DNA from 3 places in the Sphingomonas sp. GW821-FHT09E03 genome. Region 3 is predicted to be linked to each of the others. Evidence: predicted binding sites of a transcription regulator. Region 3 holds the regulator's gene; each other region holds the start of a gene.
The links. Region 3 encodes LexA, which represses DNA repair genes until DNA is damaged. Its sites were predicted from a motif close to GTTCCNCNCTTGTTCT; they were not measured.
Positions count from the first base shown of each region.

Region 1: a site for LexA is predicted at 3,117-3,132, ahead of AC07M8_RS15040 (ATP-dependent helicase). Genes of this name have one in related genera too.
Region 2: a site for LexA is predicted at 4,194-4,209, ahead of recA (recombinase RecA). Genes of this name have one in related genera too.

Region 1 is NZ_JBWKOS010000007.1:129,067-135,531, reverse strand. It holds gene AC07M8_RS15055 (pseudouridine synthase) at 1-956, shown strand, start outside; gene rsmD (16S rRNA (guanine(966)-N(2))-methyltransferase RsmD) at 956-1,492, shown strand; gene AC07M8_RS15045 (MFS transporter) at 1,489-2,772, opposite strand; gene AC07M8_RS15040 (ATP-dependent helicase) at 3,136-5,427, shown strand; gene AC07M8_RS15035 (TetR/AcrR family transcriptional regulator) at 5,436-6,056, opposite strand; gene AC07M8_RS15030 (oxidoreductase) at 6,108-6,465, shown strand, end outside.
Region 2 is NZ_JBWKOS010000004.1:55,245-61,709, forward strand. It holds gene AC07M8_RS10630 (electron transfer flavoprotein-ubiquinone oxidoreductase) at 96-1,748, shown strand; gene AC07M8_RS10635 (tetratricopeptide repeat protein) at 1,768-3,357, shown strand; gene AC07M8_RS10640 (4-(cytidine 5'-diphospho)-2-C-methyl-D-erythritol kinase) at 3,347-4,171, shown strand; gene recA (recombinase RecA) at 4,285-5,358, shown strand; gene AC07M8_RS10650 (DUF1989 domain-containing protein) at 5,955-6,465, opposite strand, start outside.
Region 3 is NZ_JBWKOS010000004.1:255,679-262,143, reverse strand. It holds gene gltX (glutamate--tRNA ligase) at 1-365, opposite strand, end outside; gene AC07M8_RS11560 (ComEC/Rec2 family competence protein) at 658-2,634, shown strand; gene lexA (transcriptional repressor LexA) at 2,933-3,613, opposite strand; gene AC07M8_RS11550 (molybdopterin molybdotransferase MoeA) at 3,684-4,874, opposite strand; gene moaC (cyclic pyranopterin monophosphate synthase MoaC) at 4,932-5,408, opposite strand; gene trpC (indole-3-glycerol phosphate synthase TrpC) at 5,405-6,181, opposite strand; gene trpD (anthranilate phosphoribosyltransferase) at 6,178-6,465, opposite strand, start outside.

The DNA of each region.
Region 1 (6,465 bases), on a different contig from region 3:
GCAAGAACCGCGAAGTGCGGCGCGTGCTCGAATATCTCGGGCTGCAGGTCAGCCGGCTGATCCGCACCCGCTACGGCCCGTTCGTGCTTGCCGATCTGCCGCCGGGTGAGGTCGGCGAGATCAAGCAGCACGATCTGGTCGCCTTCCGCAAGACGCTGGAGTCGCCGCGCCGCCAGCGCGAGCAGATGGACCCTGTCTCGGTCGAGGGCCCGGCGCGCAACGCCGGCGCGAGCGGCCGCCCGCGCTCGCATCTGCCGTCGCAGCGCCAGGAGGGTGACGTTCCCTATCGTGGCGAGCGCGTGCCGCGTCCGGTGTCGGCACGCGGCTCGCGTGGCGCTGCCCGCCATCCCGCCGACGAGCGGGCCCCCGCGGGTCGCCCGGCGTCGGCGGTGAGGAGCGAGCGTCCATCGTTCCGCACCGGCGACGACCGCCCGATGCGCAGCGAGGCCCCGCAGGGCCAACGTCGCACCCCCGATCGCGCCGCGCCCGCCCCGCGTGGTGATGCACCACGCCCAGGCTTCAGGCCGCAGGCCGACCGGACGGCGCGTCCCGGAACCACGCGACCGTCCCGCACCGCCACCGATCCCCGCGCCGCGCGCAGCGACGTCGATGCACGGCCGCCGCGCGCCGCTGCCCCCGATCGCACCGGCTGGGCCAAGGCCGCGCCACGACCCAACAAGGGCAGGCCCGATCGCAGCGCCACGCCGCGCCCGCCTCGTACCGGCGACGATCGGCCGGAACGTGCCCCCGCCCCGCGCGGCGAGCGGATGGACGCCCCGCGCAGCGCGCGGACTGGCGCCCCGCGCACCGAACGGACCGGCGCGACCCTGTCGCCGCGCACCAAGGGCCCCGCCGGCGGACGCGGCCGCCCGCCGCGTGACGGCGTTAATCCCCGCCCCGGCCCCGGCAAGGGTCCGGCCGGCGGCCGCGGCCATCCACCCAAGGCAAAGCGCTGATGCGGGTGATCGCCGGGCAATGGCGCGGGCGGCCGCTGGTCGCTCCCAAGGGCGAGGCCACGCGACCCACCGCCGATCGCACCCGTGAGGCGCTGTTCTCGATGCTCGCCAGCCGGCTCGGCAGCTTCGAGGGGCTGGCGGTCGCCGATCTGTTCGCCGGCTCGGGCGCGCTCGGCATCGAGGCGCTGTCGCGCGGCGCGGGCTCGTGCCTGTTCGTCGAGCAGGATCGCGCCGCGGTCGACGCGCTCAAGGCCAATCTCGCCAAGCTCGAGACGCGCGCGGATGTCCGCGCCACCTCGGTGCTGGCGCTCGGCCCGACCGCGACGCCGCTCGACCTGATCATGATGGACCCGCCCTATGGCACCGGTGCCGGTGCGGTGGCGCTCGACAAGCTTGGCCGGCTCGGCTGGATCGGGCCTGCGACCTGGGTCAGTATCGAGACCGCCAAGGCCGAGGAGATCGAGGTCGCCGGCTTTGCGATCGACGCCACCCGCGTCCACGGCAAGGCGCGGCTGACACTACTCCGCCAGGCCTAGACCAGCAGGTCGGCCACCGGCGGCGCCGACCGGCCGCGCACCAGCACCAGCGCCACCAGGCTGAGCAGCGCCGCACCGCTGAGATACAGGCCGACCAGCGCCAGCCCACCCTGCATCGCCAGCCCCTGCGCGATCAGCGGAGTAAGGCCGCCGCCGATCACTCCGGCGACGTTGAACGCGATCGACGCCCCCGAATAGCGCACCCGCGCCGGGAAAAGCCCCGGCAGCCACGCGCCGAGCGGGCCGTAGACGAAGCCCATCATGAACAATAGCACCGCGAGGAACGCGAACAGCTCGCCGAGCGAGCCGCTGCCCATTAGCGGCGCCATCACGAAGCCGGTCAGCGCCACGCCGACGCAGCCGGCGGCGAGCACGCGGCGCTCGTCGAACCAGCGATCGGCGAGCCAGGCGGACAGATAGATGCCGAGCGCCATGAACAGGATCGCGCCGAGCTGGACGCCGAGCAGCGCCTGCATCGGATAGCCCAGCGTCTTGGTGCCGTAGCCGAGCACGAAGGCGGTGGCGATATAGTAGGTGGCGAAGCAGGCGACCGCGCCGATCGTGCCGGCGATCGTGACGCCCGCATGGCGGCGCAGCACCTCGGCGATCGGCACCGCGGGCGGTGGCGCCTCGGCAAGCGAGGCGGCGAACTCGGCGGTCTCGACCAGCTTGAGCCGGATCCACAGCCCGAGCAGCACCAGCAAGGCGCTGATCGCGAACGGAATGCGCCAGCCCCAGTCGCGGAACTGGTCGGGCGTCAGCCACAAACCGAGCAGCAGGAACAGGCCATTGGCGGCGATGAAGCCGACCGGCGCGCCGAGCTGCGGCGCCATCCCGTAGCGTGCGCGCCAGCCCGGCGGGGCGTTCTCCACCGCGAGCAGCGCCGCCCCGCCCCATTCGCCGCCGAGGCCGAAGCCCTGGCCGAAGCGCAGCAGGCACAAGGCGATCGGCGCGACCCAGCCGGCGCTCGCATAGGTCGGCAGCACCGCGACCAGCGTCGTCGACAATCCCATCGTCAGCAGGCTCGCGACCAGCGTCGACTTGCGGCCGATGCGATCGCCGAAATGGCCGAACACGACGCTGCCGATCGGTCGTGCGAAAAAGGCGACGGCGAGCGTCGCAAAGGCGGCGAGCTGCTGGGTGCCGGCCGCGCCCTTGGGGAAGAACAGCTCGCCGAACACCAGGCTCGCGGCGGTGGCATAGATGTAGAAGTCGTAGAATTCGACGGCGGTGCCAACCAGGCTGGCGAGCAGGATACGGCGGGCGGCGGGAGGATGCATGGCGCCCTGTATTGTTTAGCAGCCGCATCGCGCAACTAAAGGAACGTCGATGCCGCCCCGGCTTGCACGATGCGCCGCCGCCACCCGGCGTCGCGGAGGAAAGCAGAACGGCCTCGCGCGCCGAATCCGATATTCCCACCTGCTGACATTTTGCGGCAACAATGCTCCGCCATAGCGCCGGCAGCCGCTGCTCCTCTCCCCCTTTGAGCGCGGCTGTCGGGCGCCTCCCCTGTCGCCCGGCCTCCCTGAACTACGGGGCGGTTCCTCACCGAGCCGCCCCGGATTTTGTCAGGGGTTGCTCAACGACTTGACCCGACAGCTTGGCGGTTGCCTCCGGCCTCGGCGTTCCCTACCTGTTCACCGGTGAACGACCTCGCCCCCCGCCCGTCTGCCGCCGTGCAGGATCCGCCCTATCTCAAGGGCCTGAACGATCCCCAACGCGAGGCGGTGCTGACCACCGAAGGCCCGGTGCTGATGCTCGCCGGCGCCGGCACCGGCAAGACCGCGGCGCTTACCGCCCGGCTCGCCCACCTGCTCTACACCCAGCGCGCCTATCCCTCGCAAATCCTGTCGGTGACCTTCACCAACAAGGCCGCGCGCGAGATGCGCGAGCGGGTCGGCCGGCTGGTCGGCGACCTGGTCGAGGGGATGCCCTGGCTCGGCACCTTCCACGCGATCGGCGCCAAGATGCTGCGCCGCCATGCCGAGCTGGTCGGGCTGCAGAGCAACTTCACCATCCTCGACACCGACGACCAGCTGCGCCTGCTCAAGCAGATGATCGTCGCCGCCGATCTCGACGAAAAGCGCTTTCCCGCGCGCAGCCTCGCGGGGCTGATCGACGAGTGGAAGAACAAGGGGCTGGTCCCCGCCGACATCGATGCCGGCGAAAGCGAGCGCTACGCCAACGGTCGCGGCGGCGAGCTCTATGCTCAATATCAGGCGCGGCTGAAGGCGCTCAACGCCTGCGATTTCGGCGATCTGCTGCTGCACATGCTGACCATCCTCAAGACCCACCGCGACGTGCTCGAGGATTATCAGCGCCGCTTCAAATATATCATGGTCGACGAGTATCAGGACACCAACAGCGTCCAGTATCTCTGGCTGCGGCTGCTAGCCCAGGCGCGGCGCAACATCGCCTGCGTCGGCGACGATGATCAGTCGATCTATTCCTGGCGCGGCGCGCAGGTGGAGAATATCCTCAAGTTCGAAAAGGATTTTCCCGGCGCCAAGGTGATCCGGCTCGAGCAGAATTACCGCTCCACCCCGCACATCCTCGGCGCCGCGGGCGGCGTCATCGCCAACAACAGCGGTCGGCTCGGCAAGCAGTTGTGGACCGAGCTCGACGCCGGCGAGAAGGTCCAGGTGATCGGCGTGTGGGACGGGCCCGAGGAGGCCCGCCGCGTCGGCGACGAGATCGAGGCTTGCCGAAGGAACGGCAAAAGCCTCGATGACATTGCCATCCTGGTCCGCGCCCAGCACCAGACCCGCGAGTTCGAGGATCGCTTCATCGCGATCGGCATGCCCTACAAGATCGTCGGCGGCTTTCGCTTCTACGAGCGCGCCGAGATCCGCGATGCGCTCGCCTATCTGCGCATCGTCAACCAGCCCGCCGACGATCTCGCCTTTGAGCGCATCGTCAATGTCCCCAAGCGCGGCCTCGGCGACAAGGCGATCGCCAAGATTCACCAGCTCGCCCGCGCCACCCGCGTGCCGCTGACCACCGCCGCCGCGCGCATCCTCGACACCGACGAACTCACCCCCCAGGCGCGCCGCACGCTCGGCAATTTCATCGGCGACATCGCCCGCTGGCGGGACATGGCGCGCGACCTGCCGCATGCCGAGCTCGCCCGCCAGTTGCTCGACGAGAGCGGCTACACCGCCATGTACCAGGCCGAGAAATCGGTCGAGGCCGCCGGCCGGCTCGAGAATCTCAACGAGCTCGTCCGCGCGATGGAGGAATATGAGAGCCTCGGTGCCTTTCTCGAGCATGTCAGTCTGGTGATGGACAATGAGGGCGGCAAGCAGGACCCGCAGGTCACGATCATGACCATCCACGCCGCCAAGGGCCTCGAGTTCGACACCGTGTTCCTGGTCGGCTGGGAGGAAGGCGTGTTCCCGTCGCAGCGCAGCCTCGACGAGGGTGGGCTGCGCAGCCTGGAGGAGGAGCGCCGGCTAGCCTATGTCGCGATCACGCGCGCGCGCCGCCGCGCGGTGATCATCCACGCGGCCAACCGCCGCATCTATGGCCAGTGGACCTCGAGCATTCCCAGCCGCTTCGTCGGCGAGCTGCCGCCCGAGCATATCGACAGCGAGACCACCATGTCCGGCGGCGCCAGCCTGTGGCAGGCCAATTGGAGCGAGCGCGCCGATCCCTTCGCCAATGTCGCCCGCGGCAGCGGTCGCGGCCCCGGCTGGCAGCGCGCCGCTGACTCTGGCTCGGGTTTCACCACCGCCCCCAAGCGGATCGTCGAGACCCGCACGCCCTCGGTCAGCATCGGCAACAAGGGGCGCAGCGACCTGTCGGTTGGGCAGCGCGTGTTCCACCAGAAGTTCGGCTATGGCGCGATCGCCGAGATCGAGGGCAACAAGCTCGAGATCGATTTCGAGGCGGCGGGCCGCAAGCGGGTGATGGACAGCTTCGTGACGCTGGGGTGAGCCCGCGCTCAGGCCAGTTGATCGGCCGGCGGCGGCTGCTCGAGCACCCCAAGCAGCAACGCCAGCGCCATGTCACGGGCACTGCCGGCAAGCGCCGCGTCCGGCAGTTCGCCCGCCGTCCAGAACGACAGCACGCCGCGAAAGCCGAACGCCAGCTGGCCGGGTAGGCGACGCAGCGCGTCGTCCCTTTGCGCCGGGATCAGCCCGTCGCCCGCGCCCAGCGCCAGCGCCCATAGGGCAGTCGATCGCGCCCACACCGTACCCGGGGCACCGCCACGGGTGCCGATGAAGCCCATCACCGCGCGGTTGACCACCGGCTCCTCCAGCATCACCGCCGCTGCCGTATCGACCGCCAGCAGCACGCGCTGCGGCGCCTCTCCCGCTGGCCGCGCGGCGCGGTAGCGCGCTTCCATGCTGTCGATCCGCCGGCTCGACAGCGCGTGCATGATCGCATTCTTGCTGCCGAACTGGTTGAACGGGGTGGCGAAGCTGACCCCCGCCTCGGCCGCGAGATCGCGCATCGAAAAGTCGGCTCGATCGAGGCGCAGCAGCCGCTCGGCGGCGTCGATCACGCGCTGGCGCAGCGGTTCGCCGCGCACGCTGGTGGGTGGGGACGTCTTGTCGATCATCATCGCTCTTTCTATATCATGATATACCGCATTGCTACTGAGGAATTGATCATGGTCGTTGCCGCCAAAACCTTCGTCATCACCGGGGTCAGTTCCGGGCTCGGCCGCGCCTTTGCCGAGGGCGCGCTCGCTGCGGGGCATCGCGTGATCGGCACCGTGCGCCGCACGAGCGATGCCGATGCTTTTGCCGCGCTCGCGCCGGCCCAAGCGATCCCGTTGGTGCTCGACGTCACCGACTACGCTGCGATCCCGGCCGCCATCGCCGCTGCCGAGCGCCAGGCCGGGCCGATCGACGTGCTGGTGAACAATGCGGGCTATGGCCATGAAGGCGTGCTGGAGGAATCATCGATGGACGACCTCCAGCGCCAGTTCGCCGCCAACGTGTTCGGGCCAGTGGCGATGATCAAGG
Region 2 (6,465 bases), 200 kb from region 3:
CAACTTGTCGGATCGCGGGGCAAGACAAGACGTTGCCGCCTCGCGCCCGGACGCTCTTAGACGGCGCAAGGGGGGCGGCAACCCGGGAGACGATGATGAGCGAACGCGAATCCATGCCCTACGATGTGGTCATCGTCGGCGCGGGGCCTGCCGGCCTCGCCGCCGCGATCCGCTTCAAGCAGCTGAGCGCCGAACGCGGTGCGGAGCTGTCGGTATGCGTGCTGGAAAAGGGGTCGGAGGTCGGCGCGCACATCCTGTCGGGTGCGGTGATCGACCCGCGCAGCCTCGACGAACTGCTGCCCGCCTGGCGCGAAACCTGTCCGCTCGCCGAGGTGCCGGTGACCGAGAACCTCCACTGGGTGCTGACCGAGCGGAAGAAGACGGTGCTGCCGCATCTGTGGACACCGCCGTTCCTCCACAACAAGGGCACTTATACCGGCAGCCTCGGCAACCTGTGCCGCTGGCTCGCCGGGCAGGCGGAGGAGCTCGGCGTCGAGATCTTCCCGGGGTTCGCAGCCGCCGAGATCCTGTTCGACGAGGCCGGCGGGGTGAAGGGCGTCGCCACCGGCGACATGGGCGTCGCGCGCAACGGTACCCACAAACCCGACTACCAGCCCGGGCTCGAGCTCCATGCCAAATACACCTTCTTCGCCGAGGGCTGTCGCGGGCATCTCACCAAGGAGGTGATCCGCACCTTCGATCTCGCGCGCGATGCCCAGCCGCAGGTCTACGGGCTCGGCATCAAGGAGCTGTGGGACATCGATCCTGCGCTCCATCAGCCCGGCCGGGTCATCCACACTCAGGGCTGGCCGCTCGGCGACGACGCCAATGGCGGCGGCTGGCTGTACCACCAGGCCAACGGCCAGGTCAGCCTCGGCTTCGTCACCTGGCTGAACTACACCAACCCCTATCTGTCGCCATTCAGCGAGATGCAGAAGTGGAAGACCCATCCCGAGATCGCCGCGCTGCTCAAGGGCGCCAAGCGCGTCTCCTATGGCGCGCGCGCGATCAGTGATGGCGGGCTGCAGTCGATCCCCAAGCTGGTGTTCCCGGGCGGCGCGCTGATCGGCGACAGCGCCGGCTTCCTCAACGTGCCGCGGATCAAGGGCACCCACACCGCGATGAAGAGCGGGATGATGGCGGCCGAGGCGGCGGTGGAGGCGGTCCTGTCGCAGCGGCAGAGCGACGAGCTGGTGGCTTATCCGGAGGCGTTCGATGCGAGCTGGGTGAAAAAAGAGCTGTCGATCGTTCGCAACGTCGTGCCGCTGGTGAAGCGGTTCGGCGACTTCGTCGGCTCCGGGCTGGCCGGCGTCACCATGTGGCTCGAGCATTTCGGCCTCAAGATGCCGTTCACCATGAAGCATCATCCCGATCACGAGAGCCTGTGGCGCAAGGATCTCGCTACGCCGCCGGTCTATCCCAAGCCCGATGGCGTGCTCACCTTCGATCGCCTGTCATCGGTGTTCCTGTCCAATACGAACCACGAGGAAGACCAGCCGGTCCACCTCACCCTCAAGGATGCGTCAATCCCGATCGGCTATGATCTGCCGATGTACGACGAGCCGGCGCAACGCTATTGCCCGGCCGGCGTTTACGAGGTGGTGGGGCAGGACACCGACGAGCCCCGGTTCGTGATCAACGCCCAGAATTGCGTCCACTGCAAGACGTGCGACATCAAGGATCCCACCCAGAACATCAACTGGGTGGTGCCGGAGGGTGGTGGAGGCCCCAATTACCCCAACATGTAAGCTGCTTCTCCTCGCCACCGTGCTGAGCGTCGCGGCGACCCCGGTCGCCGCCGATACGCGGTTGCCCGTACCGGCGGCGCGCGATGGCGTGGCGGCCTATCTCAAGGCGCGCGCCGCCGAGGCCGACGGCGAGATCGACCGCGCCGCCGCCGGCTATGCGGTGGCGCTGGCCGCGGCACCGGGTAATCTGGCTGTGGCCGATCGTGCCTATCGCCAGGCGATGGCGGCGGGGGATCTGCGGCTGGCGGCGCGCGCGGCCGGGATGCTGGCCGGCGAGGCGGAGGCGGCGCCAGACCTGCCGCTGCTCGGCCTCGCCGAGGCGGCCGCGCGCAGCGATGTCGCCGGGGTCGAGGCTGCCACCGCCGGGCTCGACAAGGGCGCGCTGCGAGTGCTGTCGCCATCGTTGCGCGGCTGGATCGCCTTCGCGCGCGGCAGCGATCCACTGGCGCCGCTTGCTGCGGCAGGCAGGGACCCGATCGCCAGCCATGTCGCCGCCGAACAGCGCGGGCTGCTGCTGATCGCCCGCGGTGACGTCACCGGCGGAAGCGCCGCCGTGCTCGCGCAGGCTCGCGGCGCCGAGGGCAACGACCTGCGCGCCGCCGCGGCGCAGCTGCTGTTCGGCGTCGGCGATGCGGCCGAGGCACGCAGCCTGCTCACGCTCGACGACCCTGTGCTGATGGCGATGCGGACCAGCAAGGGGGCCAGGCCGACGCTCGGGTTCGCCGTGTCGCGCCTGTTCGCGAGCCTGGGCGCCGACCTGCTCGACCAGCGCGCGTCGCCGCTGGGGCTCGGCCTCGCGCGCGCGGCGCTGGTCGCCGATCCCGGCAACGATCGTGCGCGGCTGCTGCTCGGCCAGGCACTCGCCCGCGGCGGCGCGACTGAGGCCGCGCTGCGCGTGCTGGCGGGCGTCGCGCCGTCGAGCCCGTTCCAGGCGCCGGCGGTGGCGGGGCGGATCATGATCCTGGTAAATGCGGGCCGCGATGCCGAGGCGCTCGATCTCGCCCGCGCCCGCGCGACCGATCCCGATGGCAGTGCCGACGATTGGCAGCGCTATGCCGATCGGCTGGTCGCGGCGCGCCGTTATGCCGAGGCGGCACCCTGGTATCGCCGCGTGACCGACCAGGTCGAGCCCGGCGGGCAGTGGGCGGCCTTTGTCCAATATGGCGGCGCGCTGGAACAGGCCGGCGACTGGCCCGGCGCGCGGGCCGCGCTGCGTCGCGCGGTGGCGCTCGGGCCATCCCAGCCGCTCGCGCTCAACTATCTCGGCTACGCCTCCGCGACGCGGGGCGAGGACATGGCCGCGGCGACCGCGATGCTCGAGCGTGCCCATGCCCTGTTGCCGGACAATCTGGCGATCGTCGATTCGCTTGGCTGGGTCTACCATCTGGCCGGTGACGACGGCCGGGCGCTGCCGATGATCGAGCGGGCCGCAATCGGCGAACCGGCCGACCCCGAAATCGCCGAGCATCTCGGCGACTTGTATTGGACGCTGGGGCGCCGCTACGAGGCGCGCTATGCCTGGCGCGCCGCCGCGCTCACCGCCGGCCCCGACGACCAACCCCGCCTCACCGCCAGAATAGAGACCGGCCTGCCATCCCATGATCGTTGAAGCTGCCCCCGCGAAGATCAACCTCGCGCTCCACGTCCGCCGCCGCCGCGCCGATGGCTATCACGAGCTCGAGACGCTGTTCGCCTTCGCCCGCGACGGCGACGCGATCACGGTCGAGCTGGCCGAGGCCGATGATTTCGCCATCACCGGCCCGTTCGCCGCCGCGCTCGCCGGGCCGGGCGACAATCTGGTGACGCGTGCCGCGACGCGCTTCGTTGACCGCTTCGGCATCGCCCAGGCGCATCGTATCGTGCTCGACAAGCGCCTGCCGATCGCCTCGGGGATCGGCGGCGGATCCGCGGATGCCGCGGCGACGCTGCGCGCGCTGGCTCGGCTCCACGGCGTCGCGCTCGACGATCCCGGGCTGTTCGCGATCGCCGAGCAGCTCGGCGCCGATGTGCCCGCCTGCCTGGTGGGGCGGACAACGCTGGGGACCGGCAAGGGCGAGACGCTGCAGCCGCTCGACGGGCTGTCGGGCACGCCGCTGCTGCTGATCAACCCGGGCGTGGCGGTGTCGACCGCACCGGTGTTCGCCGGCTGGGACGGGACCGATCGTGGTGGCCTTCCCGACGGCGACCTGCTCGCCCGTGCCCGCGCCGGTCGCAACGATCTCGAGCCGCCGGCGCGGGCGCTGGCGCCGGTGATCGGCGAGGTGCGTGCATTGCTCGATGCCGCGCCGGGGGTGCTGCTCGGGCGGATGTCGGGATCCGGCGCGACCTGTTTCGGGCTGTTCGAGTCCGCGGCGGCCGCCGCTGCCGTGGCTGCGCAGGCCGAGCGGCGCGGCTGGTGGACGCTGGCGACCGCGCTGGCCTGAGCCGTACGCGGATAATCGCCGCGTTCCCCTCTTGTTCCTGCAGAACAAACCATATACATGGTAACCAACGCGTTGCCGTGGGCGCGCGCATGCTCTAGCAGGGGAGGCTCCCAATGGCCGCCAATCTGAAAGTGATCGATAACGGCATGGCAACAGCCAACGCAGACCGCCAGAAGGCGCTAGACGCCGCGCTTGCGCAGATCGACCGCGCCTTCGGCAAGGGCTCGGCGATGAAGCTCGGCGCCAAGGAAACCATGCAGGTCGAGGTGATCTCGTCCGGCTCGCTTGGGCTCGACATCGCGCTCGGGGTCGGCGGTCTGCCGCGCGGCCGCGTGATCGAGGTCTATGGTCCTGAATCGTCGGGCAAGACCACGCTCGCGCTGCATGTCATCGCCGAGGCGCAGAAGGGGGGCGGCACTGCCGCCTTCGTCGACGCCGAGCATGCGCTCGATCCGGTCTATGCCAAGAAGCTCGGGGTCAACATCGACGAGCTGATCGTCTCGCAGCCGGATACCGGCGAGCAGGCGCTCGAGATCGTCGACACGCTGGTCCGCTCCAACGCGATCGACGTGCTGGTGGTCGACTCGGTCGCGGCGCTGGTGCCGCGCGCCGAGATCGAGGGCGAGATGGGCGACAGCCATGTCGGCCTGCAGGCGCGGCTGATGTCGCAGTCGCTGCGCAAGCTCACCGGCTCGATCAGTCGCTCGCGTTGTATGGTGATCTTCATCAACCAGCTGCGCATGAAGATCGGCGTGATGTACGGCAATCCGGAGACGACCACCGGCGGCAACGCGCTGAAATTCTATGCCTCGGTCCGGCTCGACATCCGCCGCACCGGTGCGATCAAGGACCGTGAAGAGGTCACCGGCAACGCCACCCGCGTCAAGGTGGTCAAGAACAAGGTCGCGCCGCCGTTCAAGCAGGTCGAGTTCGATATCATGTATGGCGAGGGCATTTCCAAGATCGGCGAGATTCTTGATCTCGGGGTCAAGGCCGGGCTGGTCGAGAAGTCGGGTGCCTGGTTCAGCTACGACAGCGTTCGCATCGGCCAGGGCCGCGAGAATTCGAAGAACTATCTGCGCGAGCATCCGGAAATGGCCGACAAGCTCGAGCGCGCCATCCGCCAGCGTACCGAGAAGGTTGCCGAGGAGATGATGGTCGGCCCGGACGCCGAGGACGATGTCTGATCGACGCCCATTCGGCGCTGATCCGGCGTGGATCGGTTGAATGGAGCAGGGGGCTCGCCAGCAATGGCGGGCCCTTTTAGCACGAGGCGAGCATCGGGGCGGGATACCGACGTGGCGGGACGCAGAACGCGGGATAAATGATCGGGGCGGGAGAAAAGCTGGCCGCAAGCCGTTGGATGATCAGCGATCCTGCTTGCCGGAGATACCATGCCCCAGCTCTTCATGTTCGCGCTGATCGGATCGGCGATGTTCGCGACCGTCATGACCACCATCGCCGGCGTCGCCACGATCCCGCGCCGCCGTAACGCCCAACGAGGCTGAGTCGGCGCGGTGGTTTGAACGACGACGCGTCTGGTTGTCGGATACACATCGGCAGAACCATCGGACGGCCGGCTGATCATTGATACGCACGAAGCGCCCTCTTCATTGGGGGGCGACTCTGTCGGGCGGGACCTGGGCTGGCCATCCCAGCGGAAGCTGGAAATTCCTGCGACAGAGCATGCGCCAGGGTCTTTGACGACGTGAGCTGGCAACCCGGCATAGTCGCGTGCCGCTGCGGAGGGCGCGCTAAGCACCCAGCTGCCGACCCTGCCAATTCAGCCCTGCGGCTCGATCCGATAATGGATCGGCTTGAACGTGCCGCCATTCGAGTCGGGTGCCGAGCACGCCGTCAGCCCGATGATCAGGTCCATCTCGGCGCGCAGCGAAATGTGGTCGCCGGCGCGGCTGATCGGCGGCAGCACCTTGAGCTTGCCGGTCTCGCCATCGATCGGCACGTTCATGAAGCAGTTGAACGCGGTCGGGATCTGATCCGGGCCGATCCCATAAGGCTCGAGCGCGGCAGCGAGATTGCCGAAGCAGCCGCGGTGCGGCGGCAGGGTCGGGTAGAAATGGTGGAAGGTATCGAACGAACAGGGGGTGAGCAGGAAATCATGCCGGCCGACCGTATCCTCGACGATCTCCAGCATCACCCGCGACCGGTTCGAATACAGCTTGTGCCCGGTGGTGAGGTACAGCGTCTCGGCATAGTCGAGCGTGCGCCCGGAGGAGATCACCTCGCCCTGATCCTCGCCGCTGAACGCGAGCAGATCGGCGACTTGTTCGCCG
Region 3 (6,465 bases):
TGTGCCGCCTCGCGCTGCGCGGCGATCTCGTCGGCGGTCATGTAGCAGCGATAGGCATAGCCGGCCGCGACCATCTGGTGAGCGACCGCGGCATGGCGATCGGCGCGGGCGAACTGGAACACGGCGTCGCCATCCCAGTCGATCCCCAGCCACGTCAGCCCGGCAAGGATCGCGTCGATCGCCGGCTGGGTGGAGCGCACCCGGTCGGTATCCTCGATCCGCAACAGGAAGGTGCCGCCGTGGTGACGCGCGTACAGCCAGTTGAACAAGGCGGTGCGCGCGCCGCCGAGATGAAGATAGCCGGTCGGCGAGGGGGCAAAGCGCGTGACGATGCGCGCGCCGCCGCCCGAAACGGGGGCATCGATGTCGCCGGACGTTGCCGGTGCGTTTTCAACTATTGCGCTCAACCGCGCCTGCTCCCAATCTTCGCTGGTGATGGCCAAGTCAGCCGTGGCGGCCCCTAGCACGCGCCCCTGGCGCCTTCAAACGCCGTGGCGGCCCTCATGGTCCCGCGCTGCGACATCTGCGTCGCTCGAAGCCTGGCTCGAAGCCGAGCGTGATCAGCTGATCCTCTGGCTGCCGGTCGCGCTCGGAATCGGGATCGGCCTGTGGTTCGTCCTTCCGAGCCCGGCTGCCTGGCGGCAGGCGATCGCGACGATGACGGCGGTCGGGCTCGGCGGGCTGGCAATCGGGCGCCATGGTCGCGCGGCACGGGCACTCGCGGTCGCGGCGTTGACCGTCGCGCTTGGCATCGGGCTGGTCTGGTGGCGCGCCGATCGCGTGGCGGCGCCGGTGCTCGCCCGCCCGGTGATCGCCACCTTCACGGCCAAGGTCCTCGGTATCGAGCCGCTCGCCGCGCGCGAGCTCGTCCGGTTGACCCTGGCCCCGGCGGCGGACGCCTCGCTGCCGCCTCGCCTCCGCGTCAATCTTGCCGCGGCCGACGTACCGGGCGGCCTTGCTCCCAAGGCCGTGATCAGCCTCCAGGCGCGGCTGATGCCGCCGCCCGCGGCGGCGGTGCCCGGTGCCTATGATTATGCCCGTGTCGCCTGGTTCGCGGGGATCGGGGCCACCGGCCGCGGCTTTGCGCCAGTCAGGGTGATCACCCCCGGTGGTTCCGGGTCGGGACTGCGCGCCGCGCTGACCCGTCACATCACGGCGCAGCTACCCGGCAGCGCCGGTGGGATCGCGGCGGCGCTCGCCACCGGCGACGAAGGCTCGATCGCGACCGATGATGCCGATGCAATGCGGCGGGCGGGGCTTGCCCATCTGCTGTCGGTCAGCGGTCTCCACATCACCGCCGCGGTCGCCGCCACCATGTTGCTCGTCACCCGGTTACTGGCGCTGTTTCCTATTATGGCCTTGCGGGTCCGCCTGCCGGTGGTGGCGGGCGTCGCCGGCGCGCTTGCGGCGATTGGCTACACCCTGCTGACCGGCAGCCAGGTGCCGACGATCCGCTCCTGCGTCGCCGCGCTGCTGGTGCTGGTGGCGCTGGCGCTCGGCCGAGAAGCGATGACGCTGCGGCTGCTCGCCATGGGGGCGCTGGTGGTCCTGCTGCTGTGGCCCGAGGCGCTGGTGGGGCCGAGCTTCCAGCTATCCTTCACCGCCATCGCCGCGATCGTCGCGCTGCACGAGCATCCATGGGTGATGGCGCAGGTTGCCGCGCGTGAGGAGGGCAGGGCGCGCGCGCTGGCGCGCAGCACCGCCTCGCTGCTCGTCACCGGGCTTGCCGTCGAGCTCGCGCTGATGCCAATCGCCGTGTTCCACTTCCACAAGGCCGGCCTGTATGGCGCGCTGGCCAATATCGTCGCCATCCCGCTGACTACCTTCGTGATCATGCCGCTGGAGGCGCTGGCACTGTTTGCCGATCTCGCGGGGGGCGGCGCGCCGCTGTGGTGGCTTGCCGAAGGTGCGCTGCAGGCTCTGCTGTGGATCGCGCGCACCGTCGCCGCAGCGCCAGGCGCCGCGGTCGCGTTGCCGGCGATGCCCGATGCCGCCTTCGGGTTGATGATCGGCGGCGGCTTGTGGCTGATGCTGTGGCGCACCCGCTGGCGGGCGCTCGGGCTGGCCCCGCTTGCCGCCGGCGCGCTCTGGGCGCTCACCACCCCGGCGCCGGACCTGCTCGTTACTGGCGACGGGCGTCATCTGGCGATCCGCACCCCCGCGGGGCTGGCGCTGCTCCGCGATCGCGCCGGCGATTACACCCGCAGCATGCTCGCCGAGAATGGCGGCGTCGATGGCGAGCCGCTGCTGCTCGCCGACCAGCCCGCGGCACGCTGCAGCCGTGATCTGTGCATCACCGATGCCCATCGCGGCGCCCTGAGCTGGCGGATCATGGCAACCCGCAGTGCCTATCCCGTGCCAACCGAGGATCTGAGCGTCGCCTGTGCCGGCGCCGATATCGTCGTCAGCGAGCGCTGGCTGCCGCGCCGCTGCACGCCGCGCTGGCTGCGGCTCGACAAGCCAGTGCTGGCGCGGACGGGCGGCGTCGCGGTAACGCTGGTAACCGGAAAAGTGGCAACGGTCCGCATGCGTGGCGACCGCCACCCCTGGCTTGTGGCGCCGACCATTGCGCCAGCGCGTCCGAACTATGAATTCTGGCCCCGCCGCCGCTCGTCGCCACCTCGTCCACGGTGACCACGACTGCCGCCCGGATACCCCGATCATCCTGAACCTGTTCCAGGATCCATGGTCAGAGCTGTTCGCGAGCGTGCGGCACGCGTCGGCCATAGATGCTGCAACAAGCTCAGGATGAAGAACAGGGTAAAGAGGTGGTTGGCCGCGCACTTACCCCATCGTGTCAGCCTCGGCACACTAGAGAGATAGCAGCATTAGCGACGATCAGGGCTCAAGAGACACCGGGCACCAAGCCTGCCGCTCCGTCACCCCACTACATCAACTTCGTCACGATCAACCATCGGCCGTGCCACCACCCTCAATCGTAGCGGCGCAGGATTCCCGACAGCTTACCCTGCACCCGTACATGCGACGGCGCATAGCGCTGCGGCTGATAAGCGCGGTTGGCCGGATCAAGCCGGACCATCGCACCTTCGCGGCGGAAATATTTGAGCGTCGCCTCGCTGTCCTCGATCAGCGCCACCACGATCTCGCCGTCGCGCGCCGTTTCCGTCCGGCGGATCAGCGCGAAATCGCCATCGAGGATGCCGGCCTCGACCATCGAATCGCCCGACACCTCGAGGGCATAATGTTCACCCGAACCGAGCAACGCGGCCGGCACCGCAAGCATCGAACTGCCTTCGAACGCCTCGATTGGTACGCCGGCGGCGATGCGGCCGTGTAGCGGGATCTCGATCACGTCATTGGCCGGCGTCGGGGCCGTCGCGCGAACGTTGCTGGTGCGGGCCGGTGGCGTGGCCGGAGTCGCTACCTTGCGGTCGCCGCGCTCGGGCATCTTGACCACTTCCAGCGCCCTCGCGCGATTGGGCAGGCGGCGGATATAGCCACGTTCCTCGAGCGCGCTGATCAGGCGGTGCACCCCGGATTTCGACTTGAGGTCGAGCGCTTCCTTCATCTCCTCGAACGACGGCGACACGCCAGTCTCTTCAAGGCGATCGTGAATGAAGCAGACGAGTTCGTGCTGCTTGCGGGTGAGCATGGCGGTCCTTCCGTGCCAGAACAGACGCGGAACTTCTAGGGAACGCCCTGACGTCCGTCAAGCGCGCTGATCAGGCGATGACGAGGATTTCCGCCGAGTCGCCGGCCACCGCCGGCGATGCTCCCGTGGCACGGACGATCAGGCAGTGCGACCGCGCCAGGGTAAGCAGCATCGAGCTATCCTGGATGGTGGAGGCATAGACTCGACCGTCGCGGATCTCGGCGCGCAGAAAGTCGGTGCGCGGGCCGTTGGCGGGCAGGTCCTCGCCGAGAATCGCCGTGCTGCTGCGCGGCATCGGGTAGGTGGCGCCGCCAAGCCGGGCGATCATCGGCTTAACGAACAGGATCGCGGTGACGAAGGCGGATACCGGATTACCGGGTAAGCCGAGTACCACCGTGGCGCCGAGCCGACCCGCCATCATCGGCTTGCCAGGCCGCAGCGCGATCCGCCAGAAATCGATGCTCCCGCCCGCGGCCTCGAGCGCGGGCCGGACCAGGTCGTGGTCGCCGACCGAGGCGCCGCCGGTGGTGACGAGGAGGTCCGCGTCGACGGCGGCAAAAGCATCGCGCAACGTCGCAAGATCGTCTGGAAGGATACCGAGATCGACGATGTCGACCGGCAGATCGGCGAGCATCGCCGCCAGCATCGCCCGGTTCGATTCTGGCAGTGCAGCAGGATCGTGCGGCGCGCTGGTGTCGCCGGGCTGGACCAGTTCGTCGCCGGTCGCGACCAAGGCTACCCGCACGCGGCGGTTGACTGCGAGGCTCGCCACCCCGCCGGTTGCCGCCACCGCGATTCGCGCCGGGGTAAGCCGCTCGCCGGCGCCGATCAGCCGGTCGCCCTCATGGAAATCGAGCCCGCGCTGCCGGGTGTTGCGGCCGAGCGCCGGCGGGCCTCCGCCGGTAAGGTGGATGCGATTCCCGTCGCGGCTCACCTCCTCCTGGACCATCACCGTATCGGCGCCCGCGGGCATCGCCGCGCCGGTGAAGATCCGCGCAGTCTGCCCCGCAGCGATTCCGCCTGCATAGGGCCGCCCGGCGGCGCTCTCGCCGACCAGCGTCCAGGGGCCGGGAAGATCGGCGAAGCGGATCGCATAGCCGTCCATCGCCGACAGATCGGCCGCGGGCTGGGTGCGGCGGGCGAGTACATCCGCGGCGGCCCAGCGGCCCGCGGCGGCGGCGAGCGGCACGGTCTCGGCGGCCACGGGCGTGGCGAGAGCGAACAGGCGCGCTTGCGCCTCGGCGATGGGGAGCAGGGTCACGCTCTGGCGGTGGGCGCGGATTGCCGGCGGGTCAACATGGCAGATCCCTGCGGCGGGTCAGGTGCGTGGCGCGTGCCATGCGCCCGACTTGCCGCCGACCTTGCTCAGCAGCCGCACACCATCGATGACCATCGCCTTGTCGAGCGCCTTGGCCATGTCATAGATCGTCAGCAGCGTCACCGAGACAGCGGTAAGCGCCTCCATCTCGACGCCGGTCTTGCCATCGGTCCGCGCCGTCGCGGTGGCGGTGATGCTGTCGTCACCAAGCTCGATATCGATGGCGACGCGCGTCAGCGGTAGCGGATGGCATAAGGGTATGAGCTCGGCGGTCTTCTTGGCGGCCATGATCCCGGCGACCCGCGCGACCGCGATCACGTCGCCCTTCTGCGCGGTGCCGCCGCGGATCGCCGCGAGCGCTTCGGGGCTCATCGCGATCCGCCCGGTCGCGACCGCCTCGCGCGACGTCGGCGCCTTGTCGCCGACATCGACCATGTGCGCCGCGCCCCCGGCATCGAGATGGGTGAGGCCGCTCATCCCACCAGCGCCCGCGTCGCCGCTTCGATATCGGGCTCACGCATCAGCGCCTCGCCGATCAGGAAGCAATGCACGCCACGCGCCGCCATGGCGTCAAGATCGGCGCGGCTGGTGAGCCCGCTCTCGGCGACGAAGGTACAGCCTTCGGGCGCCTTGCCGATCAGCTCGTAGCTGCGCTGGAAATCGACGCTGAAATCGCGCAGGTCGCGGTTATTAACCCCGATCAACCGGCTGTTGAGCTTGAGCGCGCGCTCCAGTTCATGCTCGTCGTGCACCTCGATCAGCGCATCCATCCCGCACTCGGTCGCCGAGGCCTCGATCTCGCGCATTTGCCCATCGTCGAGCGCGGCGACGATGATCAAGATGGCATCGGCGCCGAGCGCACGCGATTCGGTTGCTTGCCAGGGATCGACCATGAAATCCTTGCGGATCACCGGCAGCGTGCACGCCGCGCGTGCCGCGACCAGATAGTCGTCGCTGCCTTGGAACCACTGCTCGTCCGTCAGCACTGACAGGCAGGCGGCGCCACCCGCCTGATAGGCGCGGGCGTGAGCCGGCGGATCGAAATCCTCGCGGATCAGCCCCTTGGACGGGCTCGCCTTCTTGATCTCGGCGATCAGCGCGTGGCCGGGGCGCGCATCGAGCGCTGCCCGGAACCCCCGCGGCTTGCTCACCGCGGCGATCCCCGCGTCAAGATCGGCGAGGCTCGTCGTCGCCTTGCGCGCGGCAACCTCGGCGCGCTTGGTTTCGATGATGCGGGAAAGGATGGTCATCGGTAGGCGATCCACGAATCGAGCAAGGCCGCGGCGCTGCCATGGTCCAGGGTAAGGGCCGCGGCCTCGGCACCGGCGGCCAGCGTCGGGCTGTGGCCGGCGACGACCAGCGCCGCCGCGGCGTTGAGCAGCACCGCGTCGCGATAGGCGCCGTGCCGGCCGTCGAGCAGCGCGCGCAGCGCCGCGGCATTATAGGCCGGATCGCCGCCGCGGATCGCGGCTAGCGGGTGACGGGCGAGCCCTGCGTCGTCGGGGGTAATGGTGCGGGGCAGGGCCACGTCGCC